DNA from 2 places in the Paenibacillus sp. J22P90 genome. Region 2 is predicted to be linked to the other one. Evidence: riboswitches for the same ligand, from Rfam matches in the RefSeq annotation. Region 2 holds a riboswitch; the other holds the start of a gene.
The links. A riboswitch is a leader RNA that binds a small molecule or an ion and turns the genes downstream of it on or off. The one in region 2 is predicted to bind cyclic di-GMP.
Positions count from the first base shown of each region.

Region 1: it holds a riboswitch for cyclic di-GMP, as region 2 does, so the genes downstream of both, AC58UX_RS07190 (hypothetical protein) here and AC58UX_RS12220 (methyl-accepting chemotaxis protein) in region 2, are expected to answer to the same signal.

Region 1 covers NZ_JCAUAY010000002.1:526,482-530,272, forward strand. The annotation lists gene AC58UX_RS07175 (hypothetical protein) at 1-61, opposite strand, end outside; gene gloA2 (SMU1112c/YaeR family gloxylase I-like metalloprotein) at 61-456, opposite strand; gene AC58UX_RS07185 (exopolyphosphatase) at 527-1,441, opposite strand; gene AC58UX_RS07190 (hypothetical protein) at 1,565-1,870, opposite strand; cyclic di-GMP riboswitch class I at 1,979-2,072, opposite strand; gene AC58UX_RS07195 (MDR family MFS transporter) at 2,188-3,411, opposite strand; gene AC58UX_RS07200 (TIGR01777 family oxidoreductase) at 3,602-3,791, shown strand, end outside.
Region 2 covers NZ_JCAUAY010000003.1:425,474-429,264, reverse strand. The annotation lists gene AC58UX_RS12235 (MFS transporter) at 1-139, opposite strand, end outside; gene AC58UX_RS12230 (autorepressor SdpR family transcription factor) at 309-587, shown strand; gene AC58UX_RS12225 (SdpI family protein) at 584-1,222, shown strand; cyclic di-GMP riboswitch class I at 1,431-1,522, shown strand; gene AC58UX_RS12220 (methyl-accepting chemotaxis protein) at 1,603-3,132, shown strand; gene AC58UX_RS12215 (bile acid:sodium symporter family protein) at 3,136-3,791, opposite strand, start outside.

The sequences.
Region 1 (3,791 bases), on a different contig from region 2:
CTTTGGCCATCGCTAATTTGGGTTCCTCATCTGTCCGCTGGAAACGCCCATTACTCCCCATTACTCCACAATCTCCACTAGCTCCAACGGCAGTCCATCCGGATCGGCGAAAAACGTGTAACGATTACCCGTAATGGGATCGATTCGCACAGGTTCAACCGTGATTCCCTTACTTTCTAGTTCTTGTACACTTTGGTCCATATCCGCAACAACGAAGGCTAAATGTCGTAATCCCCGCGCTTCCGGCTGATTGACCCGTAAAGGCGGGTTCGGAAATGAAAATAATTCAATCTCTTGTGCCGTGTTCCCAATGCGTAAATCCAATTTATACGAATCTCTTTCGGCGCGATATGTTTCCTGAATGAAGGTGAGTCCGAGTAACTCCACATAGAAATGCTTAGAAATTTCGTAATTCGAACTAATAATCGCAACATGATGAATTTGCTTTAATTCCATTCTGTGACACCTCCTTACAAAGAAAAACCGCATGCTGGGCTGCACCCATCCTGCGGCTTATCTATCTATTCTAACCTGCTGCTTGCATCGTTTCAACAATTTTACTCAAAATCTCATCCGCCTGCTCATAAGCCACCTGGCATGTTCCTGCAGCCTGATGACCGCCTCCGCCATGTTGAAGCATCAGATCACCAATGTTCGTCTGTGCGGTACGATTAATTATGCTGTGACCGCATGCGAATACGCAGTTTTGTTTATTTCGGCCATCTACGATCCAAATGGATGTGTTTTGCTCCGGATAAAGTGCATAAACCATGAAACGATTGCCTGGATAAATGGTTTCCACATCGCGAAGATCCGTAATAATCACATTACCTTCCACCCGCGTGTACGTTTGCAGCATATCCCGATAGAGCGCGTCCAACTCAAAGTATCGACTAACACGCTCCTTCACGTCCGGAAGCTCCATAATTTCACTAACGGATTTCGTTGCACAATGCTCAACCAGATCCTCCATCAACTGATAGTTGCTGATGCGGTAATCCCGATAACGCCCTAACCCAGTACGAGCATCCATAATAAAAGAAAGCAAATCCCAGCCGCTCGGATTCAAAATATCCTCTTTGCTAAACTGCGCGGAATCCGCTTTGTCTACGCCTTGCATAATATCATCGATATCGCCGAAGGTTTCTTTTCCGCCATAGTAATCATACACAACTCTCGCTGCGCTTGGAGCGATCCGCGTTTCCCCCTTAAATTCGACGGCTTCCCCCATCCGTGTGAGCTCACTGGAGTGATGATCAAACCATAGCCCACACCCCGGTACATAAGGGACATTCGCCAAAATATCGTTCTCAGAGACCTCGATCAGCCCGTCCTGCATATCTTTGGGATGGACAAATTTCATTTCATCCACCATGTTTAATTGTTTGAAGAGCATTGCACATACTAAACCATCGAAATCGGAACGTGTGATCAATCTCATATGCTATGCATCTCCCTCGACATAGTCCCTAAGAACTACTAATTGTAAGTATTATATCAGCTAGTGTCGATTCGTGACAACGAGAAAATCTCTAACTTTTGTGCGAAAAAAAGAGCGATTCACCTAGATAGGTTGAACCGCTCTCAATTTGGATGAAAGACATTGGAAAAGTCTTGTGACGAAGCCTTCGATTTGCGCCATTGGGGGCATTTTCACAGAAAGCTTAACTTCACCTTTCCAGTAAAAAATGAGAATGCTATTGTTTCTTCCGTGAAACATTTCGACATCCCAACAAGCTTCGTTGAGCGCATATTCTTCACGGTTGATCATGAGCTTAGGTCCATCCATCGATGGCACCAAACGCGCAACATGGTTACCGCATAACGATGTTGCCTTCTGTTCCTCATGTAATTGATTGTCCGATTTCATGCCGCTAGGGCCTCCTTAGTGCAAATTGTTCATTTTTTTCGCTATGACAGAGAAAAACCCCCACCGTAGTGAACCGACTAGAGGGGTTCTAAAGTGAATTCCCAATCGTTCGGCGGCTGGCTGGCTGCTTGTCCTGTGCAGGAGAAGTAAAGCCCCTGTAGCTTTGCGTCGCTGGCTTTCGCCAGTTTTGCCTTTGTCGTGAGTACTTGCAAAATCTGTGAAGTTGAGTCTACTAAATCATGACTTCCTATACTTCAAGGATAAGGGATGATGATTTGAAATCGAATAGTGCGGAGGAACTATTTTTACGAAATTCATCAAAAAGTTTGCATTTTCGACGATATTTTCACGTTTTTTTGACGTTTTGTGCCTCTCCAATAGAAAATTGATCCAACCAACGATAAAACTGCAATGATCATAAATAGTGTTTGACCACCGTAGGATACGAGTAAAAAGCCGCCAATCCAAGGTCCCATAAAATGGCCGATGTTCGTTAACGTTTGAGCACCGTAATAGGTTCCACGCATATGCTCAGGCGCCAGCTTATCAATCAGCATGTTAGCCGCAGGATAATTCAAAATTTCACCGAACGTGAAGATCGCCATCGAGACGATGAGCCAAGCTAACGAATGTGACAAAGCGAAGCCGAAATCACCAATCGCAAACATCAAGTTTCCAACGACGATGGCTGTTAAAGGTGAATACTTTTCCGCCCATCTCCCAAGGGGGATCTGCATCGCGATGACGACAATGGCATTGGCGCTCATGAGGATCGCAAACATTTTGACCCCATCTGCAAAATCCCTCTGAAGGTACTGTGACAACGTCACCATAACCTGAGAATAACCGATCGCTCCGATAATGCCACCGATAATGTATAAACGGAAGGTCATATCCTTACGAATAACATCCCACGCCGAGCGGAAAGTAATAATGGATTTCTTTTCGCCTTCGATTTTTTTAATGCCGAACTTAATGAGAAGTGCGTAAAGTGTGATCCCATAGATCAAATAGATAATCCCTGTAAGCAAAAAGGGCAAGGCTCCGTTCATTGTCGCAAAGAATGCGCCCAGTAGAGGACCTACGGCCACACCGACGTTAATCGCCATGTAGCGGAGTGAGAATACTTGCCTCCTTTTGGCCGGCTCCGTTAAATCTGCCATTAGCGCTTGCGATACAGGCTCATAGAATGAGCGGCATAGCCCATTAAGCATATTGAGCAGCATAAACAGGACAGGTAGTTTTACAACACCGAAGCCTAAGAAAACGAACCCCCATCCAAAGAGAGCAGCGAGCATGATCACTCGTCTTCCAAATCGGTCTGACAGCGTGCCGCCAACAAATCCGCCGAACGTTCCGGCTAAAGCGCCCATTCCAATCACGATACCAATGAGTCCGGGGCTCATATCAGAGTGCTTGGCCAAATAAATGGCTAGGAACGGTAAACTCATTGAGGAGGCAGCTCGAGCCATCACAGTACCTAAGATTAGCGTATGTACAATGGGATGATAGGATTGAAGAAAATGACGCATACGATTCATTAGATGTTGACTCCTCTCGCCGACAAATAAATTACCCATGGTTAATAAAAAACACTGAATTCCAATTATACACGAAAATAGGGAACTGTGTCGTAATTTCGAACTGGGATTTTTACCTTGTCACCTTCCTTTCGCGCAGATGGTATTTATTGGGTGAAGGTTCTATAATGGCGATATGGAGGTGCTTGCGATGAAAATAGCGATCACAGGCGGCAGCGGCTTTATTGGCCGACGTTTAATTGAGTTCTGGTTGAGACAAGGTCACGAACTCATCAATATATCTCGCTCATCCGGGACGCAGGTACCCGGTGTCAGAACGATCACGTGGGACGAATTGGAGCGAAACACGGAAAGCCTAGAAGATCTTGATGCCATCGTCA
Region 2 (3,791 bases):
AGATGACCCATGATCCGAGATCGGCCGTTATACTGAGATCTTGAATAATACTTGGAATCGAGACGTTGAACATCGTCGTATTCATGACAACAATGAATAAGCCTATTGTCCAAACGGGCATTACAATTTTATCGTTCATGTGGATTCATCCTGACTAAAGGCGAGATATGAGTATGATTTTTCTATTATAAACCTACATCGTCTAATAGCCAAAACGAATTAGGGCACTTGCCAATTGACAGGTTGCAAAATAGAACGTACAATTTATTATATATTTAGATAAATATCTAAATAAGGAGGAAACCCATTTGAATGAGGCATTTAAAGCGCTAGCGGACCCAACTCGTCGTGAAATTTTACAGCTGCTGCGAGAAAAGAGTATGAATGCTGGTGATATTGCTGATCATTTTAAGATTAGTAAGCCAAGCATTTCGCACCATTTGAACCTGCTTAAACAGGCGGGACTTGTACTTGATGAACGTCAGGGGCAACATATCATGTATACCTTGCACACCACAGTTGTTGAAGACGTCATCGGATGGATGTTTAACATACTTAACAAAAAAGATGAGGAGGAACAATCATGAAAAAATGGAAGGAGATTTTATTATATGTGGTTAGCCTTTCCCCAGCGATAGGTGGCTTAGTGTTGTACAGTCGTCTTCCGGATACGATGGCGAGCCACTTTGACCTGAATAATGAAGTGAACGGTACGATGAGCAAAGAAATGTCGCTTCTCATGCTGGTGCTGCTGGGTTTGCTGCCGCTATTCATGCGGGTATTGAGAAATGTTGATCCAAAGAAAGCGAATTACGAGAAATTTCCTGCGGCATTTGAGGTGACGCGGTTCGGGGTTAGCATCCTTTTAGCTGTCGTAGGTTGGGCGATCATTTTCTTTAACTTAGGGTATAGCCTTGATTTCCAGAAAATCACCATGATCTTGATAGGCGCGCTGTTTACCGTGATGGGCAATTTTTTAACGCAAGTGAAGCCCAACTATACGTTTGGCATACGGACACCATGGACGCTCGCCAATGAAGAAATTTGGAGAAAAACACATCGTTTGGGCGGTCCGCTGATGATGGTGGGCGGAGTGATTTCGTTTATTGCTGCATTTGTAATGCCCTCAATCGCCATCATCATCTTTATAGCGGCAATACTCATCAGTTCCTTAATACCTGTTCTGTATTCCTATGTGATCTTTACCCGTCTTTCAAAGTAAAAAGGTTATTTATAGACTGCCAGCGATTCGCTGAGTGGTCTTTTTCATTGCGGTCAAAATTTTTGACAATCGACAAAATTTTACAAATATCGCTATGTACACAAATTTGTTTGCTACCTATAATAAGCAATAGGATATGTGACTTAAGTAATGTGACTAAAGTAACAGAGAGTGATTGATGTAAGGTTTTTATTGGAAAAACGAACCTAATAGAAAAGGGCAAATCATTGGAAACAATGAGACGCAAAGCCATGGCCTAACGCATACCTATTTGTATGCTACGGTTGACAGGTTGCCGAGTTTGAAGGGATCATCCTTAATTCGGGGTGGTCTTTTTTTGTGTAACAAATCAACAACCATTTTCTAGGGGGAAGCTTGTCATGAGAGCAAAAAAACGTGTCATGCAATTCATCGTTATCGGAACACTGATCTTGGCTTTACTCGTACATGGCCTATCAAGCTTTACACATGGATCCATGCATCATGACGCACTGACAGCATCTTCTCCCACATCATCGTTCCTGTTTCAATGGTTATTTTGGTTGCCTATTGCCCTTGTTAGTCTCAGTTTCATTGTCTACATGTTCCACAAAGATCATGCTTGGCTGCCATTCCTACATACATTATCACTCACTTTTTGCAGCTTCTCCATTATTGCTGGGGGGCAAGGTATGGTTGAGTACCATTTTTCAATTTTCATGGTGTTGGCCATTCTGATGTATTATGACAACATTAAACTACTCTTGTTCAGCACCGTGTTATTTGCCGCACAGCATCTGTTAGGCTATCTCTTCTTTCCAGAACTGGTATATGGGGCAAAAGTGTATGCGTTTTCAATGGTTACCATTCACTTAGTGTTCGTGATTCTCTTTATTGGAGCAGTCATTTACCAAATCGTCTCAGGCCGAATGGCAACTAAAGCCTTCGAATCCGCTCAAAACGATAAAATGCAGCAAACCGTGAAAGACATCATCGGTCGACTTTTTGATACTTCGCAGGAAGTAAGGATGAATTCCAATGGACTTTCGGTGCAATCCTCCGAATTGAATCGCTTAACATCTGAAGTCGTTCAAACGATGCAAAAAGTTGAGCAAGCGGCAATCCATCAAGAGCAAGGGGTAGAAGTGAGCAGAACGGCTGTAACTGAAATGTTAAAAGATACATCACTCATCGCAGAGAATTCGTCCAATGTATCCGAAATTTCTAACCAAGCCGCGCAGGAAGCGGAAAGAGGGAATCAACTGATCCAATTGGCTGTCCACCAAATGCAATCGATGAATAACACGATACATACGACTGCCGAAAAGGTGAAAGTACTTGGCGAACGCTCGGAAGAAATTAACCAAATCGTTAACTTGATTACAGATATCGCTTCACGTACGAACCTGCTGGCGCTGAATGCTGCCATTGAGGCTGCGCGTGCTGGAGAGCATGGCAAAGGCTTCACCGTCGTAGCCAGTGAAGTCCGGAAGCTTGCCGAGCAGACGAGTTCCTCTGCCAAACAGATCGCTGATCTCATTCAAGATGTGCAATCGAATAATGAGGCATCCATCGCTTCTATGGATCGGGTTATTGTGACCTTCGAGCACGGAAATGACGCTGTTGTTGCAGCAGGGCATGCTTTTGAACATATAGCCAAAGCTGTTCATTCTATTGCCGTACAAATGCGAGATATTAACGGAGCATCCCAGCAGGTTTCCGCAAGCACACAGCAATTCAGCGTGACGATGGAGGAAATTTCGCACCTTTCTACACAGCTGGCGAAGAACGTGAAATCCGTCAGCAAGCGGACTGATCAGCAGGATCAGCTCATTTGCAAAACGTCGCAGTTAGCGGATTTATTAGGTGCGCTAAGTGATAAATTGAATGACATTATGAAGACGACTGAGCAATCATTCTCCCAAACATAGCAGTTACATTTGTTTAACACCATTAACAGTTAAGCTTGGCGTGTCACTTTTCAACGCATATTTCCGATTAAGCAGAAAGCCAAAGAGGGATGCGAGCGACTGCTGAAACAGCATGCCAAGCACGACTGGAATCGCCACGGGCGGCGGGAAATAAGCTACGGCTAGTACCGCGCCCGCACTAATATTGCGCATACCACTGTTAAAAGTAAGGGCAACCACGACATCTTGTTCCCAGCGGAACAATCTCGCAACGAGCCAACCGAGCATGTAGCCCAGCGAGGCTACGATGAGCACAAAAGCGGCTAATCCCAACAATTTAGCGTTGAAATCACGCAAATAGGGCGCAATGACGGAGCTATTAATGGCAACGACGATGCCCATGAAAATTTTAGAAAAAGGCCCTAAACGGCCGCCCCATTGCTCCTTAATTTTTCCTCGCGTCCATTGATTCAGCCCCATCCCGATGAGAGAAGGAACGACGATCATGAAGAATAATCCTTTCATCATCGCGAACGTATCGAGCTGCACTTTGGTGCCGACTAACACAGAGAGCGTATAGGGCACGACGAAAGGCGAGAGAATCGTATCCATCAGGATGATCGAAAGCGTCAGTACGATATTGCCGCGATAAATCGCGACCCACACGAAGCTAGTTATCC